2 linked regions of the Sinorhizobium fredii USDA 257 genome follow. The protein of the gene in region 1 binds, or shares a complex with, the protein of each later gene. Links are inferred from orthologs where the notes say so. Each region holds a gene or a part of one and is shown on either strand. Other genes may lie near its edges.

Region 1 (14,636 bases):
ATTGCGGTGGTGCAGTTGTAGACCTATCTGTAAGGACAGGCGGCGTCCGTCACGGACGCCGCTTTTCATTGAGTTGCAACGGGATCGCGGACACGGTACCCGGCCTCTCGGTTGACGGTGGAGTCGCGTGCGTTCGGCATCGCCGCGATTCTGAGAAGCATTGGAAGCAGACACGTGGCACCCCAGAAGCAGAAGAAAACGATTTCCGCCGATGCCGCCAATCCAGTGGGTACGATCGCCAATCTCTGGCCCTATATGTGGCCGGCCGAGCGTCCCGATCTCAAGCTTCGCGTCATTTGGGCGACCATCATCCTTGTCGCCGCCAAAATTGTCCTCGTCCTGGTTCCTTATTTCTTCAAATGGGCGACGGATGCGCTGAACAACAAGCCGGACGCGCTCGGCTTCTTGCCGCAATTCCTGACCGGAGCCGTCATGCTGGTGCTCGCCTACAATCTGGCGCGCCTGCTGCAGTCCGGCCTCAATCAATTGCGCGATGCCCTTTTTGCGAGGGTCGGCCAGCACGCCGTGCGGCAGCTTGCCTACAGGACCTTCGTCCACATGCATCAGCTGTCGCTGCGCTTCCACCTGGAGCGGCGCACGGGCGGGCTCTCGCGCATCATCGAGCGGGGCACCAAGGGCATCGAGACGATCGTTCGCTTCACGATCCTGAACAGCGTCCCGACATTGATCGAGTTTCTGCTGACGGCGGTGATCTTCTGGTGGGGCTACGGCTTCAGCTATCTCCTCATCACCGCTATCACCGTCTGGCTGTACATCTGGTTCACCGTACGCGCCAGCGACTGGCGGATCGCCATTCGCCGTTCGATGAACGACAGCGACACCGATGCGAACACCAAGGCAATCGATTCGCTGCTCAACTTCGAGACCGTCAAATATTTCGGCAATGAAGAAATGGAGGCGAAGCGCTTCGACAAGTCGATGGAGCGCTACGAACGCGCTGCCACTCAAGTCTGGACCTCGCTCGGCTGGCTGAACTTCGGCCAGGCGCTGATATTCGGGGCTGGCACGGCCGTGATGATGACGATTTCGGCGCTCGCCGTGAGGAGCGGCGAGCAGACCATCGGCGACTTCGTCTTCATCAACGCGATGCTGATCCAGCTTGCGATTCCGCTGAACTTCATCGGTTTCGTCTATCGCGAGATCCGTCAGGGGCTGACGGATATCGAAAATATGTTTGATCTTCTCGACGTTCAGGCGGAGGTGGTCGACCGGCCGAATGCGAAGGAACTCGACATCGGGCGCGGCGCGGTCGCCTTCAAGGACGTGTATTTCGCCTATGATCCAGCCCGTCCGATTCTCAAGGGAATTTCCTTCGAGGTGCCCGCCGGCAAGACGGTCGCAGTTGTCGGCCCGTCCGGCGCCGGAAAGTCCACCCTGTCGCGGCTGCTCTACCGCTTCTACGACGTTCAGCGGGGATCGATCACGGTCGACGGTCAGGACGTGCGCGGCGTTACTCAGAAGAGTCTCCGCGCCGCGATCGGCATGGTCCCCCAGGACACGGTGCTCTTCAACGACACGATCGCCTACAACATCCGCTACGGCCGCGTCGAAGCCTCGGAATTTGAGGTCGAGGCGGCCGCGGAAGCCGCACAGATCGCCGACTTCATCCGCGGCCTGCCGGAGGGTTATCGAGCGATGGTCGGCGAGCGAGGGTTGAAGCTCTCGGGCGGCGAGAAACAGCGCGTTGCGATAGCACGTACGATTCTTAAGGCACCGCCGATCCTTATCCTCGACGAGGCGACCTCCGCGCTCGACACGAAGACGGAGCAGGAAATCCAGGCGGCCCTCGACGTCGTGTCGCGCAACCGCACCACGCTCGTGATCGCGCATCGTCTGTCGACCGTCATCAACGCCGATGAGATCATCGTTCTCAAGGACGGCGTCATTGCCGAGCGCGGCACGCATGCCGAATTGATCGACCGTGATGGCCTCTACGCCTCCATGTGGAGCCGTCAGCGCGAGGCAACACAAGCGGAGGAGCAATTGAAGCGGGTGCGCGAGCGCGACGATCTCGGTATCGTCGACCGCGGCGCTCCAGCAGCGTGACGTAACCGGCATTTAGCCGTTCGCCGTTGCCGGGCCCTCGAATTCGCGCTAGTTCACGTTCCGCGTCACATCTGGAGTAAGTTGATGAGCTTGGTCGAAACGGTCCGCAACGCGCTGGTCCCGGTGCACAAGGAAGGTTATCGCTTCATTGCGATCTTCTTCGTGGTTTCCCTGATCCTTGGTTTCCTTTGGGAGCCGCTGATGTGGATCGGCTTCCTCTTGACCGCCTGGTGCGCCTATTTCTTTCGCGATCCGGAGCGCATGACGCCGATCGACGACGATCTCGTCATCAGCCCGGCCGACGGACGCGTCTCGTCGATCGCCACCGTCGTTCCGCCGGAAGAACTGGGTCTCGGCTCGGAACCGATGCTGCGCATTTCCGTGTTCATGAATGTCTTCGATTGCCATGTGAACCGCGCGCCGATGAGCGGCACCGTCCGGCGCATCGCCTATCGGGCCGGCAGCTTCCTGAATGCCGAACTCGACAAGGCGAGCCTGGATAACGAACGCAACGGACTTGTTGTCGAAACGAGCCACGGCGCCGTCGGTGTCGTGCAGATCGCCGGCTTGGTGGCGCGACGCATCCTCTGCTGGACGACGGAGAACGCTTCGTTGGAAGGCGGCGAGCGCTTCGGTCTTATCCGGTTCGGCTCGCGCGTCGACGTGTTTCTGCCGGACGGCGCGCAGCCGCGCGTCAGTCTCGACCAGAAGGCCATTGCCGGCGAGACCGTGATCGCCGAATTCGGCTCGTCGAAGGGGCCGGTCATCAGCCGACGCGCGTGAGGAACGGTCATGGAAAATCCCCGGCAGGAAGATTCGGCTGAAGCGGCGATCGACACGAACGACGCGCATGAAAAGGCGCGTGGCCCACGGCTGCGGGAAATCCCGCTGCGCTTGATGGTCCCCAACACCATCACCGTTCTGGCGATTTGTGCCGGCCTATCCGGCATTCGCCTTGCGTTCGAGAATCGCTTCGAACTCGCCGTCGCAATGGTGTTGTTTGCAGCCTTTCTGGATGGCATCGACGGGCGCGTGGCGCGGCTGCTCAAGGCGACGTCGAGCTTCGGAGTCCAGATGGACTCGCTTGCCGATATCATCAATTTCGGCGTTGCCCCGGCCCTTGTCCTTTATGCCTTCCTACTCGACCAGGCGCGCTCCGTCGGCTGGATCGCGGCGCTCATCTATGCGATCGCGGTCGGCTTGCGTCTCGCCCGCTTCAACGTCATGGCCGAGCGTCCCGTCAAGGCGGCCTGGCAGTCGGAATATTTCGTCGGCGTTCCGGCGCCGGCCGGCGCCATGCTGGTGCTGCTGCCGGTGTATATCGGTCTCCTCGGGCTAGCGCCCGGCAGGATCTTCGCCTTGATAGCGGCGGTCTATACCTTGCTGATCGCCTTCCTGCTGGTCAGCCGCCTGCCGGTCTGGTCCGGCAAATCCGAGAATCGCGTGCGTCGCGACCTGGTGCTCCCCGCCATCCTGATCGTCGTCCTCTATGTCGCAACGCTGATGACCTACACCTGGGAGACGATGGTCGTGACGGCAGTGGGCTATCTGCTTACGCTGCCTTTCGGCGCCCGCTCCTGGCAGCGGAAATATGGCGACTGGCCCGCCGGCCAGGGGGGCGACGGCCTACCGGGCGACAGCGACTGACTGCAAAAGCAGCACCAAGGAAAAAGCCACCGCGGATACCGCGATGGCTTCTTTATGGGACAACCCGCAGAACCTGATTATTCCGGCATGCGGTAGTCGACGATCTTCTTTTCCCGGACGATGAAGAGCTTGCCGGTTTCGGTCTGTTCGGGACCAAGCAAGGGCATCAGCGCGGCCGCGACCTCGGAGGGATGAGGCACGGTGGCGGGATCCTCGCCCGGCACGGCCTGGGCACGCATAGCGGTCCGCGTCGCACCCGGATCGACGCTGAGGATGCGTAGCGGCAGGCGTTGCGTCTCGTGCGCCCAAGTGCGCGCCAGCGCCTCGACGGCGGCCTTGGAGGCGGAGTAGGGCCCCCAGAAGGGTTTGCACTTGTGCGCAGCACTTGAGGAGAGGATGAGCGCGCGACCGGCATCTGACTTGACAAGCAGCGGCTCGAGCGAGCGGATCAGGCGCCAGGTTGCGGCGACGTTGATCGTCATCACTTTTTCGAAGACCTTGGCTTCCACATGGCCGATCGGGGAGATCGTGCCGAGCACACCGGCATTGGCGACCAGGATGTCGAGCTTGCCCCAGCGTTCGTTGACGGCGCCGCCGAGCTTGTCGATTGCAGCCATGTCGGCAAGGTCGAAGGGGACGAGCGTCGCCGATCCGCCAACCGCCTTGATGGCGTCATCCAGTTCCTCAAGGCCGCCGACGGTACGGGCGCAGGCGATGACATGCGCGCCGGCCTTGGCGAGTTCGAGAGCGGTGAAGTAGCCGATACCGCGCGATGCGCCGGTGACGACGGCGATCCGGTCTTTCAGATTGGGCGTCATTGTGTTGTCTGGTTATCCGTTGCTGGCAAGAACCGAAAGTTTGCGGACGTTGCTCGCGCCTTCCTGGTCGAGCAGGCGCGTCGGATAATCGCCGGTGAAGTAATGATCGGTGAATTGGGGCGCCTGCGGATCGCGCGGAACGCCGCCGACGGCCCGGTAAAGACCGTCGATCGAAAGGAACTCGAGCGAATCCGCACCGATGAAGCGGCACATCGAGGCGAGATCGGCATGCTGGTTGGCGAGCAGCTTGTCGCGATCCGGCGTATCGATGCCGTAGAAATCCGGATGGAAGATCATCGGGCTCGCGACGCGGATATGCACTTCGCGTGCACCGGCCTCGCGGATCATCTGGACGATCTTGACCGACGTCGTCCCGCGCACGATCGAATCGTCGACGAGTACCACGCGCTTGTCTTTGATCATGGCGCGGTTGGCCGAATGCTTCAGTTTGACGCCGAAGGCGCGGATCTGCTGCGTCGGCTCGATGAAGGTCCGTCCGACATAGTGGTTGCGGATGATGCCGTATTCGAAGGGAATGCCGCTCTGCTGTGCGTAGCCAAGCGCGGCCGGAGTGCCGCCGTCGGGCACGGGAACGACAACATCCGCCTCGATGGGCGATTCCTTGGCGAGATTGACGCCCATGTTCTTGCGCGCCACATAGACGCTGCGACCGCCGACGACTGAATCGGGGCGGGCGAAGTAGACATATTCGAAGAGGCAGAGTCGTTCGGGCCGCGGTGATTCCGGTTTGCGCGCGTCGATCGCGATCGAGCCGTCCGGCTGGATTTCGCAAATGACCACTTCACCGTTCTCGATATCCCGGATGTACTTGGCGCCAATGATGTCGAGCGCGCAGGTTTCCGAACAGAAGATCGGCTTGCCGTCGAGTTCGCCCATGACGAGCGGGCGGATACCCATCGGGTCGCGCGCGGCGATCAACTTGGTTCGCGTCATCGCCAGCATTGAATAGCCGCCTTCCATCTGGCGGATGGCGTCGATGAAGCGATCGGAGGAGGACGCCTGCTTGGAGCGGGCGATGAGGTGAAGGACGACTTCGGTATCCGAGGTCGACTGACAGATAGCGCCGTCGGCAATCAACTGGCGGCGGAGCGTCAGGCCATTGGTGAAGTTGCCGTTATGGGCGATAGCGATGCCGCCGACTTCGAGCTCGGCAAAAAGTGGCTGGACGTTGCGCAGTGCCACCTCGCCAGTCGTCGAGTAGCGCGTATGCCCGATGGAAACAAAGCCGGGCAGCTTCGCCAGTGTGGCGGGGTCGGTATAGTGGTCTCCGACGAGACCCATGCGCTTTTCGGTATAGAACTGCTTGCCGTCGAAGGTGACGATACCGGCCGCTTCCTGGCCGCGATGCTGGAGGGCGTGCAGCCCAAGTGCCGTCAAGGTGGCTGCATCCGGATGACCGAGTATGCCGAACACGCCGCACTCCTCGTGCAGGGTGTCGCCATCAATTTCGTCGTGGATTTCAGTGGATCTGAGATCGGTCATCACAGTCGCCTTTGCTCCGTGCCGGTGCGCATATCGTGATCAGGCTGCCAGACGTCAAGCAATCTTAGCCGAAATGACTGGCAAGCGTTATTCCAAATGGACAAAGCCCGCACAGCGGGCTTTGTTGCAAATTTCATCGTTTCTTAGCCGTTCGTCGCCGGCGCATCCTCGGCGGGCGACTGATCGGTGGCGGCTGGCGGGGCATCGCTTTCGCCTTCGCCCGTCGCGTCCTTGCCGCGCAGGCGATCGAGAATGGTTGCGTCCGCCTCTTCCGGCAGCAGCGCGACCAGCTTGTCGCCGAGATTGTCGAGCAGCGGCTTCGATTTCGCCTGGGTGACCCAGATCGGCTGCTGCGGCGGCGCCACCAGCCAGTTGAAGAACAGCATGGCGACGACGACGAGCAGGATGCCGCGCGCGGCACCGAAGAGGAAGCCAAGCGTGCGGTCGAGTGCGCCGATGCGGCTGTCGATGATGAAATCGGCGATCCGCATGGTGATGAAGGAAATGATGATCAGCGCCACCAGGAAGATCACGGCCGCCGAGCCGATCATCGCGACCGTGTCATTGGTGGTGTATTGCTTGGCATAGGGCAGCAGGTACGGATAGAGGAAGTAGGCCGCCGCCGCCGCGCCGACCCAGCTCGCGACCGAAAGCACCTCGCGCGAGAAGCCACGCACCATCGCGAGGATGGCCGAAAACAGTGCGACGCCGAGAACGATACCGTCGAGAATTGTAATGGGCATGTTGTCCTTACTCCGACCCCGTCTTGACTCGGGTCTTACAAAGCTTATCCGCCGCTGGCTCTGTCCGCACGCGCTCAGGCCGTCTTTCCACCGCTATCGCCATACCGCACCGGAGGTGCGCTTCGGTGGCTCGATGCTTCATTCCGCCTCGTCCGCCTGCTGCAGGGCATGTCGCGATCCCGCGATGCGCGCCACCAGATCCGGCAGGCTTTCCATCTCGCTCCGCCGGCCATTGCCGTTCCTCGGCAGGTCGGCTGTTGCGGACGGCAATACGGCCTGGGAGAAACCGAGCTTCTCGGCTTCTTTGAGACGTTGAGCGGTATGCGAAACCGGCCGGACAGCGCCCGACAAGCTTACTTCGCCGAAATAGACGCAATCGGCCGGAAGAGCAAGCCCGGCGAGCGACGAAACCAGTGCGGACGCGACGGCAAGATCGGCCGCCGGTTCGGAAATCCGGTATCCGCCGGCGACATTCAGATAGACGTCGTGCTGGCCGAGCCGGATGCCGCAATGGGCCTCCAGCACGGCGAGGATCATCGACAGCCGCGCCGAATCCCAGCCGACGACCGCCCGCCGCGGCGTACCGAGCGAGGTCGGTGCGACCAGCGCCTGCACCTCGACGAGCAGCGGCCGGGTTCCTTCCATGCCGGCGAAGACGGCGGCACCGGGCGATTTCTCGTTGCGCTCCCCGAGGAAGAGCTCGGAGGGGTTGGCAACTTCGCGCAGGCCCCGATCCGACATCTCGAAAACGCCGATTTCGTCGGTCGGCCCGAAGCGGTTCTTCACGGTCCGGAGGATGCGATAGTGATGGCCGCGGTCGCCCTCGAAATAGAGGACGGCGTCGACCATGTGCTCGACGACGCGCGGACCGGCGATCTGCCCTTCCTTGGTGACATGGCCGACGAGCACCACGGCCGTGCCCGTCTGCTTGGCGAAGCGGATCATCGCCTGCACGCCGGTGCGCACCTGCGTTACCGTCCCGGGAGCGGAATCTGCGGTGTCGCTCCAGAGCGTCTGGATCGAATCGATGATCACCAGATCCGGGCGCTTGCCCTCCGAAAGGGTGGCCAGGATGTCTTCCACATTGGTCTCGGCCGCGAGAAGCACGTCGCTGTCGGCGGCGCCTAGCCGTTGCGCGCGAAGGCGCACCTGGGCCACCGCTTCTTCGCCCGATACGTAGATCACCCGATGCTTGCGGCGCGAAAGGGCTGCCGCCGCCTGCATCAGCACGGTCGATTTGCCGATGCCGGGATCTCCGCCGACGAGCAGCGCCGAGCCGCGTACGAAGCCGCCGCCCGTCGCGCGGTCGAGCTCGGAGATGCCCGTCTCAATGCGCGGCGCGTCCTCGATGTCGCCGGAAAGCGTCGTGAGCGCCACCGGCCGTCCCTTTTTCGGCGCCCGCGTCGGACCGCCGCCGATGCCGCCCGTCGGGTCCTCCTCGATGATCGTGTTCCACTCGCCGCATCCGTCGCATTTGCCGACCCACCGGGAGTGCAGGGTGCCGCAATTCTGGCAGACGAACTGGGTGCGCGTTTTCGCCATCGGGATCAGCTTTCGGCAAGTTGCAACAGGCAGGCCCGCCTGCCTCGGGAGAATCACTGTGAGCGGTCACATAATGACGTGGAATGCCGATTGAAAGGGTGAATTTCGACGCCGGCCAAAACGACGCTCAGGCGCCGCCGGCATAGGTTCGGCAATAGCGGTGTCCGAGGCTCGTCAGCAACTCGTAGCCAATCGTGCCGCCGGCCCGCGCGACATCGTCGATGGCGACGTTGCGGCCGAAAAGCTCGATATAGTCGCCGGCCCGCACGGCCCGCTCCGGAAGGTCGGTGACATCGAACAGGCTGAGGTCCATCGTCACCCGGCCGACATGCGGGACCTTCCTGCCATGCAGGAAGCCAAAAGCTCCCGACGGCATTGCCTGCCTCAGCGTCACCCCGCCGCCCGACACTGAACGATGATAGCCGTCGGCATAGCCGATCGCGACGGTCGCGATGCGGCTGTCACGGGTGAATCGCGCCGAAGCGCCGTAGCTTGCCGTCCCGCCCGAGGGGACCGTGCGCAGTTGCAGAATGCGGGCTTCCGCGGTGACGACCGGCTTCATCGGATTGATGGCGTCGTTCACCGCCTCACCGCCATAGACCGCGATGCCGGGGCGGGTAAGGTCGAAATGGTAGTCCTCGCCGAGAAAAACGCCGCCGGAATTCGCAAGGCTTGCGGGCACGCCCTCGAAGGCTGCCGTCACCTCGCGAAAGCGCTGGAGCTGATAGAGATTCATCGGATGCTTCGGATCGTCGCCGCAAGCGAGATGACTCATCACCAATACGGGCGAAAAGCTCGCCGGGCGTGCGGGATCGTGAGCGAGCGCAATGGCCTCCTCGACGGATAGCCCCAAGCGGTTCATGCCGGTATCGACATGGAGAACGCAAGGATGCTCGCCCCGCTCGGAAAGCGTCGCCATGAAGACGGCAAGCTGCTCCTCCGAGTTGATGATCGGCACGAGGTCGTTGGCGAAGAAAAGTTCCTCATTGCCGGGCCACATGCCGGCGAGAATGTAGATGCGGGCATCGGGAAGAAGCGGGCGGAGCTCGGCGCCTTCCTCAGCATCGGCGACGAAGAAATCGCGCGCACCAGCCGCGCAGAGAGCCGGTGCCGCATGCGCGACGCCGATCCCATAGGCATTGGCCTTGAGGACGGCGGCGGCCCGGGCCTTGCCCGAGCGCTCGTTCATCGCCCGCCAATTGTCGGCGAGAGCCGTGAGGTCGATGGTAAGCCGGTTTGAGGCAGCGAGGAATTCGGGGCTGTGCATGGGCGAGCTCTTGCATGGGCGATACCTTGAGCAATACATCCATGCGCCCGATGCCGCAAACGGCTTCGGCACCGGGCTCCCCGATATGGTGAGCACTTTTATGCAAGACGAAAAATCGTGGCACCGTTAGGATTGGTCGATGCATACGATCTCCCAGAAAGAGGCCATTGAGGCCATGCCGCTCGCGGGCGCCGAGCAAACCCGTTTCTGGCGGGATGCGCGGTTCAAGGGCATGGAGTGTCTGAGCGCGACATTCATCACACATGAGTTCGCCCCCCACGCCCATGACACCTTCAGTATCGGCGCCATCGAGGCGGGCTCGCAGATCAGCACCATCAAGGGCGAACGTTCGCAGACCGGCCCGGGGGATCTCTATCTGATCAATCCCGACGAGACCCACGATGGGCATCCGGGCAGTGACGGCTATCGCTACCGGATGATCTATCCGTCCGTCGAGCTCTTCGTCGAAGTTCTCGAGGATGTCACCGGCCGTCCCTTCCGCGGCACGCCCTGCTTTTTGCGGCAGTGGCAGACGGACACGGAGCTCGCAGCCGCCTTCCGACGGGCCCATCAGATGCTTGAAGGAAAAACGGGAGCGCTCGAGGCGGACGAAGGCATGTTCGGTTTCCTGGCGACGCTGTTTGAGCGGCATGGCAGCGCGATCATCGTTCCGGTCCGCACGCGCGAGAGTTCCGCGGTGCACCGCGCCCGCGACTATCTCCTCGAAAACTATTCAAGCGACATCGGGCTCGAAGAGCTTGCGAAAGTAGCCGGCCTCAGCCGCGCCCATCTGATCCGGGCTTTCCGCAAGGAGTTTCATATTACCCCACATGCCTTCCTGACCGACAAGCGGGTGCGCGAGGCAAGGACGCTCTTGCGTCGGGGGTGGTCGGCGGTCGATACGGCCTACCATTGCGGCTTCGCGGATCAGGCACACTTCACCCGCCATTTCAAGGCGCGCACCGGCGTGACGCCGGGGGCCTTCCGCGGCGGGTAAGTCGTTATCTTCATGCATGTCGTCATCCCAAAACCGCTGCAAACGTTTGGGCGTCAGGCATTAGGGCCCTGACGCTAGATCACTTTCGTTCAAGACCTGCCGCTGCGGTCCTTCTATGACTCTCCGCGAAACAAGGACGGAGATCGTAGACGTGAAAAGGGTAGGGATATCTCAGGAGTTTCTTGGCGGCATGAGGGCGATGGCGCCCTTGATCGTCGCCGTGATCCCGATCGGCCTGGTCTTCGGTGCCGTTGCCGCAAGCAAGGGCCTGAGCAGCCTCGAAGCGACGCTGATGAGCATCCTCGTCTTTGCCGGCGGGTCGCAGTTCGTCGCCATGGACATCTGGACGCATCCGGCCCCCTGGGGCGCGCTCGCCTTTTCTGCCCTGCTCGTCAACATCCGCCACGTGCTGATGAGCGCTTCGATCGGCACGAAGATGCCGGCTTTCTCCGGCCCGGCGAAATACGCCGCGATGCTGCTGCTCGCCGACGAAATCTGGGCGATGGCCGAGGTTCGTGCCGGCAAGACGCGGCTCACGCCCGCCTGGTATGCGGGCCTTGCCGTGCCGTTCTATTGTGTATGGGTTTTGGCGAGCCTCGCGGGCGCCGCCGCTGGCGCCTTCCTCGGTGACCCTAAGGCGATCGGCCTGGATTTCGCGTTTCCGGCCGTCTTCACCGTCCTGGTGATGGGATTCTGGAAAGGGCGAGAGACTGGCGCAGTGCTGGCCGCCAGCGCTGCGGCGGCGGTGCTTGCCCATCAGCTTCTGCCCGGCGTCTGGTACATCGCGGCCGGTGCCGCCGCCGGCGTCGCTGCAACGCTCGTCACAAGCCGACGTCAGGAGGCCTGCGCATGACGCTCGATCCGAATACCTTCCTCGCCATTGTCGCGATGGCCGCCGCCACGGTGCTGACTCGCATTGCTGGGCTTGTCCTCATCCGCTTCGTCGCCATCGGCCCACAGCAGAAGCGTGCCTTGGAGGCGATCCCGCCTGCCGTGCTGATGGCAGTCATCGCCCCGACGGCGCTCGTCACCGGGCCAGCCGAGACCCTCGCAACCCTTGCCACGGCATTCGCCGCAATGCGACTGCCGTTGCTCGCAGCGGTGGCGATCGGCGTCTTTGTCGTCGCCGTCGCCAGGGTGCTGATCGGGATGTGAAGATTGCTGTCGGGCGACGTCGACGCGCCCGGCTCAGTGCTCGTACTGGGTGAATGACGGATCGGCGAGGTCCGAGAAGCGCGTGAATTCCGACTGGAAGGCGAGCTTCACGGTGCCGGTCGGTCCGTGACGCTGCTTGGCGATGATCACATCGGCCGTCCCCTTCACCCGCTCCATCTGCATTTTCCACTCGTCGTATTTCGGATCGAGCTCGTCGCGCGGTTCCATGTTTTTCACATAGTATTCCTCGCGGAACACGAAGAGCACCACGTCGGCGTCCTGCTCGATCGAGCCCGATTCACGCAGGTCGGAGAGCTGCGGACGCTTGTCTTCGCGGCTTTCGACCGCGCGCGACAGCTGAGACAGCGCGATGATCGGTACGTTGAGTTCCTTGCCGAGCGCCTTGAGGCCGGTGGTGATCTCGGTGATCTCCTGCACGCGGTTTTCGCTCGATTTCTTCGAGCCGCTCATCAGCTGGACGTAGTCGACGACGAGCACGTCGAGACCGCGCTGGCGCTTCAGGCGGCGGGCACGCGCCGCCAGCTGCGCGATCGAGATGCCGCCGGTCTGGTCGATGAAAAGCGGCACCTTCTGCATCATCTGCGAGCAGGCGACGAGCTTCTCGAAATCGGCCTCCGAAATATCGCCGCGGCGGATCTTCGAGGAGGACACTTCGGTCTGCTCGGAGATGATACGGGTGGCCAGCTGTTCGGACGACATTTCGAGCGAATAGAAGCCGACTACGCCGCCGTTCCTCGCCTTGAAGGAGCCGTCGGGCTGCACTTCCGGCTCGTAGGAGGCGGCGATGTTGTAAGCGATGTTGGTCGCAAGCGACGTCTTGCCCATGCCCGGACGCCCCGCGAGGATGATCAGGTCCGAGCGCTGCAGACCACCCATCTTACCATCGAGTGAATGGATGCCGGTGGAGATGCCGGAGAGGTGCCCGTCGCGTTCGAAGGCCTGTCCGGCCATGTCGATGGCGAGCGCCACGGCGTCGTTGAAAGATTGAAAGCCGCCGTCGTAGCGGCCGGTCTCCGCGAGTTCGAAGAGGCGCCGTTCGGCGTCCTCGATCTGGTTCTGCGGCGGCATGTCGAGCGGCGCGTCAAAGGCGATGTTGACCATGTCCTCGCCGATGGTGATCAGCGAGCGGCGCAGCGCCAGGTCGTAGATCGCCCGGCCGTAATCCTCCGCGTTGATGATCGAAACGGCCTCCGCCGCAAGACGCGCGAGATATTGCGCGACCGTCAGATCGCCCACCTTGTCGTCGGCCTTGAGGAAGGTCTTGACCGTCACCGGGTTGGCGGTCTTGCCCATGCGGATGATCTCGCCGGCGACCTCGAAGATCTTGCGATGCAGCGGCTCGTAAAGATGCACCGGCTTGAGGAAGTCGGATACGCGGTAAAAGGCGTCGTTATTGACCAGGATGGCGCCGAGCAGCGCCTGTTCGGCTTCCAGGTTGTTCGGCGCCTCGCGATAATGCTGGTCCGCCTGATCCTTGAGCAAGGGAGCGAGCTTTCGCGCTGCGTCGTTCATGGTAAGTCCGTGTCCGCCTCTGAATTCCGTGAGCCAATCGGTTTGCTGCCTGCCCTCCGCCAAGTCTAGTGTAGCCGTGCAACAGTGCCGGAGGTTGTGGCTCCGTCGGTGTTTTTTCGCGGTTGTTCACACTGATTCACAGGGGGCGCGGCTAGACCCGAAACATGCCACGCCAGGGCATTGCGCTGAGGCCGAAGGCTGCCGCAAATCTATCTGATTCGTTTTCCCGCGTCGTCCGCCAATAGCCCCGCTCCTGTCGTGGCGGCAAAAGAAAAGCCCGGATCGCGGGGAACCGGGCTTTTCGTTCACTCTGTCGCTGAAGCTTATTCTTCTTCGGACGCGAATTCGGCTTCCGGGTTGAAGAAGTCTTCCGGCTTCAGGGCGTCTTCGTCGACGCCGTAGATCGCCTCGGCGGAGGTCAGGCTTTCGCCCTTGGCCTGGCGCTCAGCCTCTTCGGCCGAACGGGCGACGTTGATCTGGATGACCACGTCGACTTCTCCGTGCAGGTGCAGCGTCACTTTGTGAACGCCGATCGCTTTGATCGGCTGGTTGAGGTTGACCTGGTTGCGGTTGATGTTGAAGCCTTCGGCAGCCAGCACGTCAACGATGTCGCGAGCGGCGACCGAGCCGTAAAGCTGGCCGGTTTCGCCGGCGGAGCGGACGATCACGAAGGACTTGCCGTCGAGCTTCTCGGCCACCTTCTGGGCTTCCGACTTGCGCTCGAGGTTGCGGGCTTCGAGCGTTGCGCGCTCGGATTCGAAACGGGCCTTGTTGCCCGCGTTGGCGCGCAGCGCCTTGCCGAGCGGCAGCAGGTAGTTACGGGCAAAGCCGTCGCGGACCTTTACGGTTTCGCCCATCTGGCCGAGCTTGGCGATGCGTTCGAGGAGAATGACTTCCATGTTGAATATCCTTTCAGTTTGGCATTGTTCGTTGGTTAGCTTTTTCCCGTCGGCGTGACCGCGATGGTGCGTCGCGTGTCGGTCAGTCCGGTCAGGAGGAAGAAGACCGCCGGGATCGTGAAGACGAGTACCGACAGATAGGCGATCCACAGCACGGGAAGCCGCCAGGACTTGCCGCGCGTGCGGAAATGGAAGGAAGCGAAGCCCGAGAGCAGGAACCCCGCCCCGAATGTCCCGCAGACGAGGGCGCCGATTGCCGCCGGCGCACCGCCCAGGAAGGTAAGGATCAGGCCGGCGAGGAAGACGAAGATGGCGTTGCGATGCATCCTGAGGGAAGAGGGGATGTCTTCGCGCGGCCGGACGGATCTTCCCGACATCTGCACGATCAGGGTCGCGACATAATAGGCGGCAAAGAGCATGACCACCCAGATCGCGCCCTGCACAAGCGGCAGGGCGAGCGTGAAC
Region 2 (14,751 bases), 3.9 Mb from region 1 along the record:
AACCCGTCGGTCACCGCACGCTCCGGCGTCACGTAGAGCAGGTCCAGGGCGTCCGCCGAGAGCGCCCGGCGGACGGCGATTGCCTCGTCGCGGGTCAGGGAAGAGTTAAGCGCGGCGGCGCGAATGCCGAGCTGCTTCAGCGCCTCCACCTGGTCCCGCATCAGCGCGATCAGCGGCGAGACGACGATGCCGACGCCTTTGCGACACAGCGCCGGAATCTGGAAGCAGAGCGACTTGCCCGCCCCGGTCGGGAAAAGCACGACCGCATCGCCGCCTTCCGCCACGTGTTCGATGACCGCCTGCTGCTGACCGCGGAAGGCGGAATAGCCATAGATGCGCTTGAGGATATCGAGAGAATTTCCGAGGCCTCGCATGTCGAACAGGTGCGCGGTGGTGTCGTGACTTTCGGACATGGAATCGCTTTCGTCGTGCGGGCAGTATGGGATTTGGGAAAGTTGGACGCAAACGGCTGGAAGATCGTGCTAACCGGGAACTCCGACCTCACTACCGTGCTGCCGGTCCCTTGACCCGTCCGGAAAGCACGCCAAAGCCTTCAATTATTGCTTCCTGGTTCTCGAGCCGGGTCACTTCCAATTGGACCTCCTGAAGTGTGCGCAACAGTTGCGGCACGACCTCGAGATCGCCTTCTTCGGTGGCATGCGCCAGTTCCCTTTCGAGCTCGCGTCGCTGCCAATTGAGCGCCTTGGTGCGCTTGTGCAGCGCAAGCGCCTGCAGGTAACCCTCGCGCGCATCCTCGGGTGCGGCCGCCGTGGTCGCGGTCCATAGCCGCGCATAGCGAATCTGCTGGTCGAGGGCGCCGATCAGGGCGCCGAACCCCTCCGCCTCCAGTTGCTCGACGAGACTTTCCCGTGTCAGCCGCGGGCCGTTTGCCGCCGCCGCGTTCAGAACCGCCGCCCAGCAACGCTGCAGATCGCGATGATCGAACTCGATCGTCGAGATCTCGTCATATTCGTCGAAAAGCAGTTGCGGGTGATTGACGATCGTCAGTGCCAACACACTTTCGCGCAGCGATGGCGCTGCCTGCTGACCACTGACGAGCGAGGAGCGCACAAGGCGATCGGAGATCGTGGTCGGGCCGGCGTTTCGGTCGCCGCCGGCATGACGAAAGCCGCCGCCTTGCCGACCACCGCGCTCCCGTCCACCTCGCTCGAAGGGACGCCGGTCACTTCTGAACGGCGCATTGCCCTGCAGAAAGGCGTTCAGCCGGTCGCGCATGTCCTGGCCGTAATGGCGGCGGACGCTTTCGTCGGCGATGACCGAGGTCACCTGCCTCAGCCGCGCTTCGAGCTCGGCGCGTTTTTCCGGCGTATCAAACGTGCCGCCCTGCACTTCACGCATCCAGACCATGTCTGCCAGCGAGCGGGCATTGGCGAGCACCTTGTCAAACGGCTCGCGTCCTTCATGGCGGACGAGGTCGTCCGGGTCCTTGCCGTCCGGCAGCATGGCGAAACGGACGGAACGGCCGGGCTTCAGGTGCGGCAGCGCCAGGTCGACGGCGCGATTGGCCGCCCGGATGCCGGCGCCGTCGCCGTCGAAGCAAAGCACCGGCTGCGACGTCATCTTCCAGAGGAGGTCGAGCTGGTTCTCGGTGAGCGCCGTGCCGAGCGGTGCCACGGTATTCTCGATACCCGCCTGATGTAGCGCGATCACGTCCATGTAGCCTTCGACGGCGATGATCGTGCCGACTCCATCGGCGCCCTGCGAGGCACGCCGGGCGCGCGCGAAATTGAAGAGCACATTGCCCTTGTGGAAGAGTTCGGTCTCGTTGGAGTTCAGATATTTGGCTGGCGCATCGGCCGACATGGCCCGCCCGCCAAAAGCGATCACCTTCTCGCGTGCCGAAAGGATCGGGAACATGATCCGGTCGCGAAAGCGGTCGTAGGAGACCGGGACGTCCGGCCCATGCACGACAAGGCCACAGGCCTCGATCTGCTCCTTGCCGACACCCTTGCCGGCGAGAAACTCCTTCAAGGCGTTGCGGCTGTCCGGCGCATAGCCCAGTCGAAATGTCTCGATCGTCCGGCCGGTCAGGCCGCGCTCGCGCAGATAGGCGCGCGCCTTCGCCCCCATCGCGCTCTGGAGCTGATCCTGAAAGAACTGCGTCGCCAGTTCCATGACGTCGAGGAGGTTCGTCCGTTCCTTCTCCCGCCGCTCGGCCTGCGGGTCGGGCTGCGGCATCGCGACGCCCGCCATATCAGCGATCTGCTGAACTGCTTCGGGAAAGTTCAAGCCTTCGAGATCGGTCAGGAAGCGGAAATGATCGCCGGAAACACCGCAGCCGAAACAGTGATAGCGGCCCTTGCGGTCCTCGCAATGGAAGCTCGGCGACTTCTCGCCGTGGAAAGGGCAGCAGGCCCAGTAATCGCCGCGCGACACATTGGTCTTGCGCCGGTCCCAGGTGACGCGCTTGCCGATCACGTCCGAAATCGGAACGCGGTCGCGGATCTCGTCAAGGAAGGACGGTGACAAGCGCATGGGTACCTCTGGCCAGCTTCCATATAAGCGGCATGGCTGGAGGAAGCCACAGTCCCCTTTGGTATTGCCCGCAATTCACAGGGAGAGGGACGGCTGAACGAAAGCAGCGCGCCCTCAAGGATCGCGCGCAATGGGCTATTTCAACAGTTCCTTGAGGATGCTGGAAGCCTTGGCGAAATCCATCTGGCCGGGATAGCGCTCCTTCAGCACGTTCATGCACTTGCCCATATCACGCAAGCCCTGGGCACCGGTTTCCTGGATGATCGCGACGCAGAGCTCCCGAATCTTCTCCTCCGAAAACTGCTCGGGCAGGAACGCGTTGATGATGGCGATTTCCTGCCGCTCCTGCTCTGCGAGTTCCGGGCGGCCGCCTTGGTCGTAGATGCGGGCCGATTCCTCGCGTTGCTTGATCATCCTGGCGAGGATCTGCATGATTTCATCATCGCTTGCCGGATCCTTGCCCTGACCGCGATTGGCAATATCGCGGTCCTTGATGGCTGCCTGGATCAGCCGAACGGTCGAAGTCCGCCGGGCATCCCTGGCTTTCAGAGCTTCCTTAAGGGCGTTTGCGAATTGCTCGCGCATATCTGTACTCCGTCCCGAAGCCGGCCCCGGCTGCCAGCGTCCGGACCAGCTCGTTTGCCTCGTTGTTGTCGTCGTCTTAAACCAGTGCGGCAGGTACAATCAAACCGAATGCGCAACCGGTTGAATTTTAAGGAACTTTATTTCCCGACAATTCACGGCGGCCGGTTGACCCGATGAGAGCCTTTGTTTATTTTCCGGCACCTGCACGAACATCGGCATGAACCTCTTTCTCGCGGGGCTTCCGCGCGCCATGCCGCATGCAATTTGAAGGGGGCTGAACCGACCGGCTTTAAAGCCGCGCGGTCCGCCGCAACGGGATAGGAACGATGACCGCGACACCCGCATGGACAATCCAGAAACCCACCGCCCTGCTCGTTCTGGCCGACGGCACGGTGATCGAAGGCAAGGGCATCGGCGCAACCGGCAAGGTCCAGGCCGAGGTCTGCTTCAACACGGCGCTGACCGGGTATCAGGAAATCCTGACGGACCCTTCCTATCTCGGCCAGATCGTCACCTTCACCTTCCCGCATATCGGCAATATCGGCGCCAATGATGAGGACATCGAGGATCTGACGCCGGCGGCCCGCCACGGCGCCGTAGGGGTCATCTTCAAGGCCGACATCACCGATCCTTCCAACTATCGCGCCGCCAAGCACCTCGACGCCTGGCTGAAGGCGCGCGGCGTCATCGGGCTTTGCGGCATCGATACGCGGGCGCTGACCGCCTGGATCCGCGAGAACGGCATGCCGAACGCCGTCATCGCCCATGATCCGGCCGGCGTCTTCGACATCGAGACGCTGAAGGCGGAAGCAAAAGCCTGGGGCGGCCTCGAGGGACTCGATCTTGCCAAGGTTGCGACCTCAGGCCAGTCCTATCGCTGGACCGAGAAGCCCTGGGTGTGGAACGAAGGTCACTCGACACTCGGCGAAACCGAAGCCGCCTATCACGTCGTGGCGCTCGACTACGGCGTCAAGCGCAACATCCTGCGCCTTTTCGCCGGCCTCGATTGCCGGGTCACGGTCGTTCCGGCCGAGACGAGCGCTGAGGAAGTCTTGGCCTTGAAACCGGACGGTATCTTCCTTTCGAACGGCCCGGGCGACCCGGCCGCCACCGGCGAATACGCGGTGCCGGTGATCAAGAACCTGCTGAAAAGCGACATACCGGTCTTCGGGATCTGCCTCGGTCACCAGATGCTGGCGCTGGCGCTCGGCGCCAAGACCGAGAAGATGCATCAGGGGCACCACGGCGCCAATCATCCGGTCAAGGACCACACGACCGGCAAGGTCGAGATCGTCTCGATGAACCACGGCTTCGCGGTCGATTCGAAGTCGCTGCCGGAAGGCGTTGAAGAGACTCACGTTTCGCTCTTCGACGGCACCAATTGCGGCCTGCGCGTCAATGGTAAATCGGTTTTCTCGGTCCAGCACCACCCGGAAGCCTCGCCCGGGCCGCAGGACAGTCACTATCTCTTCCGTCGCTTCCTGAACCTCATCCGCGAGAAGAAGGGCGAACCGGCGCTGGCTGAGCGCTGAGCGCACGGTTCCCGAATTGTGATGAAAGGCCCGCCGCGTGTGCGGGCCTTCTGCTTTGTAATATGGCCTAGCAGCCGCATGTCAGCCCTCGCCGAGGCGAGCCGCCAGGAAATCTACGGTCGCGCGCACCGACGGTAGTTGGCCGCGCCTATGCGGCATCAGGATGGTCGTCATCACTTTGCCCGCAGTCCATTCCGGCAGGATTCGGACCAGAGCGCCGCTTGCGATCTCATCCTGGCAAAGCTTGCCGGGCAAGGTGGTAATGCCGAGCCCCGCCATAGCCGCTTCGCGCAGGACGCGGGACTCGTCCGCCACGAAACGTGGCTTTGGTGAAATCTCCACACTCGCCCCATCGGCGTGCTCCATTACCCAGCCGTCCGACGTAAGCGACGTCATCAGGCCGTCGTGCTGTGCCAGATCCGCGGGCTCCAGGGGCATTCCCCGCTGGTGTAAATAGACAGATGCGGCGACAAGCATTTTCGCTTGCGATCCGACGCGGCGCTGGACGAGGCCCGAATCCGGAAGCGGCGCGAAGTGGTCGCGAACGGCAAGGTCAAAGCCTTCCTGAACAATGTCGACGAAGCGGTCGGTCGCGTGCAGGATCACGCGCAGCTTCGGATAGGCGAGCGCGAGTTCGGGCAGCAGCGGCGCCAGCGAGAGCTGAGCCGTCGGTACCGAAGCGGTGATCCTGACCGCACCGCTCGGCTCGGCGAGCCGCCCCTTCACGATATTCTCTGCAGCCTCCGCTTCGATCAGCATTGCTGCCGCATGGCGATAGAAATCCTCACCCGTCTCGGTCACCGAGAAGCGGCGCGATGTCCGATTGATGAGGCGGACGCCAAGGTCCTGTTCGAGGATGGCTAGCCGCTTGCTGAGCGTCGATTTCGGCAGATTGAGCGCCCGCGCCGCCGGGGCAAAGCCTTTATGGTCGACCACGTGGACAAAGAAGGTGAAGTCGTTCAGGTTCGCCATGATCTCTCTATCGTCTGCATATGTGAACGATAGGTCCACATTTTCCCGTCTAGCATAAAGTCGTCCACGAATGCACCTCTACCTCATCGTCTGTTTTGAACGAAGAGGAAGACATCATGACAATCTACCAAGGCAAAAAGGCCGTCGTGATCGGCGGCACGCATGGCATGGGGCTCGCGACCGTCACGCGTCTCGTCGATGGCGGCGCGGACGTGCTCTTGACCGGACGCAACGAGGACAACCTGGCAAGGATCAAGCAGGAGTTCGGCGCACGCGTGCATGCGCTGCGCTCCGATATCGCCGATCTCAACGACATCACCGTGCTCGGCGCGATGGCCGGCCAAAAGCTGGGCGCCATCGATCTGCTGCACGTCAATGCCGGCATCTCGGAACTGGAGACATTCGACAAGGTAAGCGAGGCGTCCTACGACCGTCAGTTTGCGGTCAACACCAGGGGCGCCTTCTTCACCGTGCAGCGGTTGGCACCGCTGATCCGCGAAGGTGGCTCGATTGTGTTTACATCATCGGTCGCCGATGAGGGCGGTCACCCCGGCATGAGCGTCTACAGCGCCACCAAGGCGGCACTCGTCTCCTTCGCTTCCGTACTAGCGGCCGAGCTTCTGCCGCGCCGCATCCGCGTCAACACGGTCAGTCCCGGCTTCGTCGACACCCCGACCAAGGGTGTGGCGGGCTTGAGCGACGCCGAGCGCGCCGAGTTCAAGGCGCTCGGCGACAGCGTGACGCCGATGAGGCGCAATGGCACTGCCGACGAAGTGGCACGCGCCGTTCTGTTCCTCGCCTTCGAGGCCACCTTCACCACCGGGGCAAAGCTCGCCGTCGATGGCGGCCTTGGCCAGAAGCTTTCCGTCGCCTGAGACGATGTCAAGGAGTAACCCATGAGCAGAATTTCCACCCTCGGCACCGGCGCGATGGGCTCCGCGCTTGCCGCAACCCTCATGCGAAACGGTCATTCGGTAACGGTCTGGAACCGCACGCCAGCGCGGGCCGAGCCGCTCACAGCGGCCGGCGCAAGCATTGCGGCAAGCCCGGCGGACGCTGTGGCCGAAGCCGATCTTGTGATTCTTTGCGTCGTCGACTACGCCGCCGCCAGGGCAGTCCTGGAGGAGGCAGAGGGCGCACTCGCTGGCCGCGACCTGGTCAATCTCACCAATGGCACTCCGCGCGATGCGCAGGAACTGGCGGCTTGGGCGACGGCGAAGGGTGCTGCCTATCTCGACGGCGGCATCATGGCGATCCCGCCGATGATCGGCGAGGCCGGAACCTTGATCCTTTACAGCGGCTCGACCGCTCTTTTCGAGCGGCACAAGCCGTCGCTGATCGCGCTCGCCGAAGGCCGCTATCTCGGCGGGGATCCGGGCCGCGCGGCGCTCTATGACCTCGCGCTTCTGTCTGGCATGTACGGCCTCTTCTCGGGCTTCCTGCATGCCGCTGCACTGGTGGCAAGCAGCGGCGACAGGATGACCGATTTTCTAGCGCTTCTCCTGCCATGGCTCGAGGCGATGAGCGGCACCCTCCCCGACCTGGCCGACAAGATCGACAGCGGCCTGCACGACCGCAACGTCGTCTCCAACCTGGCGATGCAGACGGTCGCCCTCGAAAATATTGTCCGCGCGAGCGGCGAACAAGACGTCGCGCCTGACTTCATCGACGTCATGCGAAGGCTTGCTACCAGCCGGGTCGACCAAGGGCATGGCGACGACGACATCTCCGCAGTGGTCGAACTGATCAGGAGGCGGGAATTAGTGTAGACTCAATAAGATAGGGCTTCTTCCTGAATCGACTTGGGCAATTGCCGAATCGATTTCTGAGCATGAAAAAGCCCGCCGGGAACGGCGGGCTTGACGTGTGTTGCTTTGTCCGCGCCGTTACTTGCAGGCGGCGCAGAAACGCTGGACTCGGCGGCAAGCCTCTTCGAGGAGTTCCTCGGAGGTCGCATAGGAGATGCGGAAGTTCGGGCCTAGACCGAAGGCCGAACCGTGCACCACCGCAACGCCTTCCACTTCCAGAAGCTCGGAGACGAAGTCCTCGTCGGTCTCGATGACCTTTCCCGACGGGGCGGTCTTGCCGATCAGCCCGGCGCAGGAGGGATAGACGTAGAAGGCACCTTCCGGCGTCGGGCAGGAAATGCCCTTGGCCTGGTTCAGCATGGAGACGACAAGATCGCGCCGACCCTGGAAGATCTCCTTGTTGCGTGGGATGAAATCCTGCGAGCCGTTCAGCGCCTCCACAGCGGCCCATTGCGCGATCGAGGTGGCGCCCGAGGTCTGCTGGCCCTGGATCATGTCCATCGCCTTGATGAGTTGCAAGGGGCCGGCGGCATAGCCGATGCGCCAGCCGGTCATCGCATAGGCTTTGGAGACGCCGTTCATCGTCAAGGTGCGGTCGTAGAGGCCGGGCTCGACCTCGACCGGCGTTGCGAACTTGAAGTCGCCATAGGTCAGGTGCTCGTACATGTCATCGGTCAGCACCCAGACATGCGGATGTTTCATCAGCACATCCGTCAGCGCCTTGAGTTCGTCATGCGAATAGGCAGCGCCCGAGGGGTTTGATGGCGAGTTGAAGACGAACCACTTGGTCTTCGGCGTGATCGTCTTCTCGAGATCCGCGGCCTTGAGCTTGAAGTTGTTTTCCTGCGTCGCCGAAACGAACACCGGCGTGCCACCGCACAGCGCCACCATCTCCGGATAAGACACCCAGTAGGGAGCCGGGATCACGACTTCATCGCCCGGGTTAAGGGTCGCCATGAAGGCGTTGAAAAGAATCTGCTTTCCGCCGGTGCCGACGATCGTCTGCGCGGCGGTGTAATCGAGATTGTTCTCGCGCTTGAACTTCTTCGCGATCGCCTCGCGCAGTTCCGGAATGCCGGAGACCGGCGTGTACTTCGTTTCGCCGCGATTGATCGCGTCGATCGCCGCCATCTTGATGTTGTCCGGCGTGTCGAAATCCGGCTCCCCGGCTCCGAGGCCGATGACGTCGCGGCCTTTCGCCTTCAACTCGCGGGCTTTCTGCGAAACGGCAATGGTGGCGGAGGGCTTTACACGAGAAAGGGCATCAGCAAGGAAGGCCATGGTGTGAGGTCCTGATCGTTTCGAAACGGGGCGTGAGGCGCTACGGAACGGAGGATCGGGCTCCATAGCGGTTAGGTCTATGTCGAAAGACGCAGGGCCTTGCAAGCGTTCGACGCAGAAAAACGGCGGCCAGGCCGTGCAAAATGCGTCACCATGACAAAGTTTCATCAATACGATCACGAGCTTCGATGGAAGGCGGGCACCTGTCCGTTCGCGCAGGCTCCCAGCCTGGGGTAATTTCGCCTCGCCGGGGTTCCCGCGGCCCAACGCGAAGGGTTTCCGCCCGCAGCATCGTCGACACCCTTTATCTCGGAAATCCCGCGATTCTCACGCGTTTACCCACCGCCCTTGTTTCGCCACAATAACTGTCGCAGAGCGCCCCAATTCCGTCCCGCAAGAGCCGATATCCAGGCGTCTTCTCATCTGACGCGAAATGCACTGGCATCGTGGGGGTGTGCTATGTTTCTCGATGACGAAATCGCTTCGACGCGAACGGGCCGTAACGAGGCGCGCTGGGGATTTTTTCTCGCGCTTGCGGCGCTCGCAGTCTGCATGGTGATGATCTTCGGTCTGGTGGTCGAGACGGCGGCCCAGGCGGCCGAGGGCAAGTTCGAACAATCCGCTGGCGCCGACGCGAAGTTTGCGATGCTGATCGTTGCCGACCCTGCCCCGGCTGCCCCCACCGCACGGGCGGGTCTTGATCAACCGCAGACGAGGACGGAAGCTGGCCGGCAGATGCTCGCCGGAGCGACGCTGCTTGCAGCGGCGCTCACGGCCGCCACCACTTTCGTCGTCGGGCGTCGCCAGATCGCCGCGTTCAGCAGGGCGAGAAGCAGACGCCATGGCCGATGACGGAGACGATCTGCCTGAGCAGCGCGCCGGTTTCCTTGCCCGGTTGTCGGCCACCGAGACGATCATCGTGGCGATCATCGCCATGATTGCCCTTGCGGGCCTGTTGCTGGTCGGCAAAGGCTTTTACATGAAGGCCAAGGCTGAGCTCTTCGCCGCGGAGAAGCACGCGGCGAAGAATGTGGTCGGTTAGGACCAACAGGCGTTGGACGTCACGCTCACGCCGCTCACACCCACGATAAAGCCGTTTTGATCGGATTTGACTTGAAGCGGAGGCGGCTGCGCACCAGTTTCTCCCCAATCGATTATGAGCAGCCAAGCCTGGCTGAGCAGGCTTGCCGGCCGAGCATAGGAGCGTCGAAGCGCAATGCGGCCCGTGCGTTGGACAAAAACCAAGTCGAGCAAGAGCCGCGCGGCATTGATCATGGCCGTTCTGCCTCTGGCCACCGCCTTATTCCTGTCCGCCGCTCTCCCTGCCGCTGCACAACAGGCTCGGGAATTCCAGGCACAGACGGGGACGGTCCTCATCGAGACACTCGCAGGCGGGCTTCAGTATCCCTGGGCGGTCGAAGTCATGCCTGACGGCGCGCTGATCGTGACCGAGCGGCCAGGACGCCTCCGCATCCTCCGCGACGGCAAGCTCTCGCCCGCGATCAAAGGTGTTCCGGACGTCGCCGAGCATGGCCAGGGTGGGCTGCTCGACGTCGCACTCGACCCGCAGTTTTCTACGAACCGCGCCCTTTACCTCACCCTGTCGGCGCGCGGCGACGGCGGTTACGGCACCGTTCTCGTGCGCGCGACGCTCTCCGACGACGAGCAGAGGCTGACGGACGTGAAGGAAATCTTCCGGATGGACCGGTTCACGCGGGGCGGCCAGCATTTTGGCTCGCGCATCGCCATCGACCGCGATGGCAGCCTTTTCTTCGGCATCGGCGACCGAGGCGATCGTGATCGGGCCCAGGACCCGCGTGACCATGCCGGCGCAATCCTGCATATCAATGCCGATGGCTCCATCCCGGCTTCCAACCCCTATCGCGGCGGTACCGAAGGCCGAGCCGAGATCTGGTCCAAAGGACACCGCAATCCCCAGGGCATCACCTTCGATCCGGCAGACGGCAAGCTCCTGACCGTCGAGCATGGGTCGCGCGGCGGCGATGAGGTGAACAATCCACAGCCGGGCAAGAATTATGGTTGGCCTGTGATCACCTACGGAAAAGACTATTCCGGCGCGGAGATCGGCGAAGGCACCGCCAAGGAGGGAATGGAGCAGCCTCTCTATCACTGGGATCCCTCAATCGCCCCCGGCGCGATCGCGGTCTATCGCGGCAATATGTTTCCCGAATGGAACGGCAACCTGCTGATCGCCGCGCTGAAATACCAGTTGCTGGCGCGGCTCGAGCGTGACGACACCGGGGCGATCACTTCCGAGGAACGGCTGTTCGATGGCGAATTCGGCCGCATCCGCGATGTGATCGTCGCACCGGACGGCGCGCTGCTCATGGTGACCGACGAGCCTAATGGCGTCGTTCTGCGGGTCTCGAAGGCGCCGACCCAATGAAGTCCTACTTCAGAGCGACGACCTGATTTCCTTTCGGAACATGAACTTCAACCCGGACCACACCGCGTCCACCGCACAGACCTTCACGTCGATGAGGCCGAGCGGCAGGAATATCTCCCGAAGGGCATCCTCGGTAAGCGTGGTGGCAACGCCGGAAGCGCGTTTCGGCCAGGATATCCAGAGCATCCCACCGGGCCTCAGCCGGTCGGCCAAGGCGGCCGCCTGCGCCTCTAGCCTAGACCTCTCGGTATTGAAGCTATGAATGTAATCGAAGCGACGCGACGCCGCACCCTCGATCGCCGTGGCGAGGTAGGTGAATCCAGGAAAAGCGGCAATCTCCTGCAGATGGGGCGGCACATCGAGAAGCAGCGCCACCTGCCCGTCGCGCAGGCCGAGCTTCTTCTCGAGCGGCGTGCCGGAGTAGCCCGCTAGGCTCATATTCGCCACCGATCCGATCGTCACGCCACATTCCATTCCGCGCTTCGGAAAGCGACGATGAGACTTGCCCGACAAAAACGCAACTGGTAGAGCGGCGGTGCAATCACGGGGCGAAGCTGCTTTGTATTGCTTTCCGTCCATTCGCTCGCGCCGGAGCCTTCCGTGACTCGCATCCAGGCCAATCTGTTCCTGCTGTTTTCCGGCGCGATCTGGGGAGCCGGCTTCGTCGCCCAGTCGACGGCGATGGCGGCAATCGGTCCGCTCTGGTTCATCGGCCTGCGGTTCGCAATCGCCACGCTCGTGGCGCTGCCGCTGGCGCTTATCGAGACCCGGCGGGCCACATCGCCGCTGCCGCGCGGGGCGATGCGCAATTTCATCTTTATCGGGTTGGCGCTGTTTGGCGGCGCATTGACGCAACAGTTCGGGCTGCTCACCACCACTGTCACCAATTCCGGCTTCCTGACCGGGCTTTACGTTATCTTCGTCCCTGCCCTTACGGTCGTCTTTCTGCGTCGACGGCCGCACTGGATCATCTGGCCAGCTGCGCTGATGGCAAGTTTCGGCATCTTTCTCTTGAGCGGCGGCACTTTGTCGGGACTGAACGGCGGAGATCTGCTGACGATCGTCTGCGCCTTCTTCTGGGCGATCCAAGTTCTGCTGATCGGAATCTTCGCCGCGGGCACGGGGCGGCCGATGCTCCTGTCGATGACGCAATTTGCCGTCTGCGCCGTCTTGGGGAGCCTGCTCGCTGTTGCCTTCGAGCCGTTGAGTCTCGACGTCATCGAGGCCGCCCTGCCCCAGATTCTCTATGCTGGGGTGTTTTCGAGCGGCATCGCCTTCATCTGCCAGGTGGTCGGCCAGCGCTATACGACGGCACCGCAGGCAGCAATCTTGCTGTCCAGCGAGGCGCTGTTCGCGGCGCTTTTCGGCGTCCTGCTGCTGGACGAGGTCATCACCCCTATCGGCTATCTCGGCTGCGTCGTCATCTGCGCAGCGATGCTGGTCGTCGAGCTCGTGCCGGAGCTCACTAAGCGGCGGCGCGAGGCGGCAGAAGCCGCCGCTTGACTTACAAGAATTAGCTACACAGGCAACCGAGCTGGACTTACTATATTACTTATTACTGTTCACAGCCACTCTACTCTGCCCCAAAACGGATCAGCACGGCGCGGAGGCGAGCAATGGCCAATGTTCTTTGTATTTTTTCTGCAAATTCCTACAGCCACTTTAGCACCGGTCGGCTTTGCTCGAAGGATGAGATTTATCAGAGGGTTGCGACTCGGATCCCGGACTGCCCAACATAGAGGCATGTTCGACAGCGACAGAAATTGGCGCAAAAAATCCACGACCTCAGAACGGCCCACCAAAAAGCTGTGGATTCAACAGCTTGCAGCGCGTCAGGAATGTCCTCCGCCAAGCGGCGAATTGACCTGTTTTTGAGCAATGAGAAGTCTCAATACCTCGGCGGAAAAGTTTTGCTTGCCAAGTCAAAATAAACTGATCACTCTTACTGTGTTCGGGCAATTTGCGAACGCGGGAAGATCTTGAAATAAATGCGAGCCGGAGACGCAAGCCACTCCGGGCGAAAAACCGGGGGAGGGCTATTTTTGCCATCCTTCCAAAGGTTAGTCGCGATAACAGGACCCTTTCCTCAATTGTCGAGAACTGCCTGCCCCACGCCCTTCTGGGCAAAACTGTAATGCCACCCCTCGACCGGGTGGAGAGAAAAGGACCTGACGCATGGCCGAGACTGGCATTGTAAAATTCTTCAACACCGACAAGGGCTTTGGCTTCATCAAGCCTGAAAATGGTGGCGCAGACATCTTTGTACATATTTCAGCCGTGCAGGCCTCCGGCCTGAACGGACTGAGCGAAAACCAGAAAGTATCCTTCGACACCGAGCCGGATCGCCGCGGCAAGGGCCCGAAGGCCGTCAACCTGCAGATCGTCGGCTAACGCCGCTCTCTGTCACTCATTCAGTTTGCAACCCGGCATTTTTGCCGGGTTTTTTCGTTCAGGCTCCGTTCAGTTTTGGCCATATAGGGTCTGTTCATCATGAAAGCCGGGCCTTCAGTCCGGCTCCCCATGCACAGGATTGAAGCCCATGAACAATTTCCTCAAAGCAGCCGTTCTTTCTGTCGCCGCCGCCGCTCTGGTTCTCCCGACCTTCGGCACTGCCCAGGCAGGCGATCACGATGATGCGTGGGCGGCAGGCGCAGTCGGCCTGGTGACAGGAACGCTTATCGGCGGCGCGATCGCCTCGCAGCCCCGCTACAGTGAACGGGTCTATATCGATCCGGAGCCCGAATACTACGAGCCGCGCCCGGTTTACCAGCCCCGCCCGGTCTACCGGGCCCGCCCGGCCTATCGTCAGGTTGTCGTCGATAGCTACGATCTCGAGCCCTGGACCCCGGCCTGGTACCGTTATTGCTCGCAGCGCTACCGTTCCTTCGATGCGGAGAGCGGCACCTTTGTCGGCTATGACGGCCGCAGCCATTTCTGCACGGCCGGCTGATCACAGCCGCTCAAAACCGATGAAACCCTCGCGCCTCGCTCGAGTCGCGGGGTTTTTTATGTCCTGCAAGCAACACCCGCCCTCAGAGCCCGCGCAGATAGGGGTTGGTGCGGCGCTCCTCGCCGATCCGGCCGCCCGGTCCGTGGCCGCAGATGAAGCCGACATCGTCCCCGAGCGGCAGAATCTTGTCGCGAATGGAATCGAGAAGCTGTTGATGGTCGCCCCCGGGCAGGTCGGTGCGACCGATCGAGCCGTGAAATAGCACGTCGCCGACATGGGCGAAATTCTGCGCGCGGTTGAAATAGACCACATGACCCGGCGCGTGACCAGGGCAGTGCAGTACCTCGAAGACGTGATCGCCGAAGGAGACTGTGTCTCCGTCTTCTAACCATTGATCCGGCAGCATGTTCTGCACCTTCATCGCCAGGCCGAACCGCTCCGCCTGTCCCTCCAGCCGTTCCAGCAGCGGCCGGTCGTCCTCGTGCGGTCCGATGATCTTAAGCCCGAGCGCTTCCTTCAATTCCTTGGCGCCGCCGGCATGATCGATATGGCCGTGCGTTAGCCAGATCGCCTTCAGCGTGATGCCGTTTTCGCGGATCGTCTGCAGGATCAAGTCGACATCTCCGCCGGGATCGACGATCACGCCCTCCTTGGTCTCGCTGTCGAACAGCACCGTGCAATTCTGTTGAAAATGCGTAACCGGGATGATGCCCGCCTGTA

What was found.
Region 2: the proteins of USDA257_RS04180 (region 1) and dnaG are in contact, whole or in part, in a crystal structure (PDB 2R6A), measured with the Geobacillus stearothermophilus proteins. The link is inferred for Sinorhizobium fredii USDA 257 from one-to-one orthologs. Residues at the interface, in WP_033016901.1 of Geobacillus stearothermophilus: Ser13, Glu15, Ala16, Gln18, Glu91, Leu92, Asp94, Ala95, Val96, Pro97, Thr98, Ala99, Ala100, Asn101, Tyr104, Tyr105, Ile108; in WP_049624496.1 of Geobacillus stearothermophilus: Lys456, Leu457, Leu458, Pro459, Ala460, Asn463, Ala464, Leu467, Leu535, Leu536, Ile537, Ala538, Gln544, Glu545, Asp548, Tyr549, His552.

Annotation. Positions count from the first base shown.
Region 1 is NC_018000.1:886,347-900,982, forward strand. Bases 11,023-13,837 are described here. They hold USDA257_RS04180 (replicative DNA helicase), read right to left. Parts: upstream 13,273-13,837; coding sequence 11,773-13,272; downstream 11,023-11,772. Other genes in these bases: USDA257_RS04170 (AzlC family ABC transporter permease), read left to right, coding at 11,023-11,437; USDA257_RS04175 (AzlD family protein), read left to right, coding at 11,434-11,739; rplI (50S ribosomal protein L9), read right to left, coding at 13,596-13,837. Also shown: USDA257_RS04125 (ABCB family ABC transporter ATP-binding protein/permease), read left to right, coding at 175-2,067; USDA257_RS04130 (phosphatidylserine decarboxylase), read left to right, coding at 2,152-2,850; USDA257_RS04135 (CDP-alcohol phosphatidyltransferase family protein), read left to right, coding at 2,860-3,714; USDA257_RS04140 (SDR family NAD(P)-dependent oxidoreductase), read right to left, coding at 3,792-4,532; purF (amidophosphoribosyltransferase), read right to left, coding at 4,545-6,035; USDA257_RS04150 (CvpA family protein), read right to left, coding at 6,179-6,778; DNA repair protein RadA, read right to left, coding at 6,917-8,320; alr (alanine racemase), read right to left, coding at 8,448-9,587; USDA257_RS04165 (AraC family transcriptional regulator), read left to right, coding at 9,727-10,584; more of USDA257_RS04170, read left to right, coding at 10,784-11,022; more of rplI, read right to left, coding at 13,838-14,171; USDA257_RS04190 (membrane protein), read right to left, coding at 14,207-14,636. UniProt on the Escherichia coli protein: The main replicative DNA helicase, it participates in initiation and elongation during chromosome replication. Travels ahead of the DNA replisome, separating dsDNA into templates for DNA synthesis.
Region 2 is NC_018000.1:4,817,422-4,832,172, forward strand. What follows is about bases 1-2,930. They hold dnaG (DNA primase), read right to left. Parts: upstream 2,497-2,930; coding sequence 505-2,496; downstream 1-504. Other genes in these bases: recQ (DNA helicase RecQ), read right to left, coding at 1-413; USDA257_RS22610 (GatB/YqeY domain-containing protein), read right to left, coding at 2,632-2,930. In the rest of the region: more of USDA257_RS22610, read right to left, coding at 2,931-3,081; carA (glutamine-hydrolyzing carbamoyl-phosphate synthase small subunit), read left to right, coding at 3,408-4,613; USDA257_RS22620 (LysR substrate-binding domain-containing protein), read right to left, coding at 4,695-5,585; USDA257_RS22625 (SDR family oxidoreductase), read left to right, coding at 5,702-6,460; USDA257_RS22630 (NAD(P)-dependent oxidoreductase), read left to right, coding at 6,482-7,354; USDA257_RS22635 (pyridoxal phosphate-dependent aminotransferase), read right to left, coding at 7,472-8,674; USDA257_RS22640 (hypothetical protein), read left to right, coding at 9,134-9,526; USDA257_RS22645 (hypothetical protein), read left to right, coding at 9,516-9,716; USDA257_RS36960 (hypothetical protein), read right to left, coding at 9,713-9,949; USDA257_RS22650 (PQQ-dependent sugar dehydrogenase), read left to right, coding at 9,891-11,081; USDA257_RS22655 (hypothetical protein), read right to left, coding at 11,091-11,519; USDA257_RS22660 (DMT family transporter), read left to right, coding at 11,682-12,584; USDA257_RS22665 (cold-shock protein), read left to right, coding at 13,257-13,472; USDA257_RS22670 (BA14K family protein), read left to right, coding at 13,621-14,031; USDA257_RS22675 (MBL fold metallo-hydrolase), read right to left, coding at 14,114-14,751. UniProt on the Escherichia coli protein: RNA polymerase that catalyzes the synthesis of short RNA molecules used as primers for DNA polymerase during DNA replication.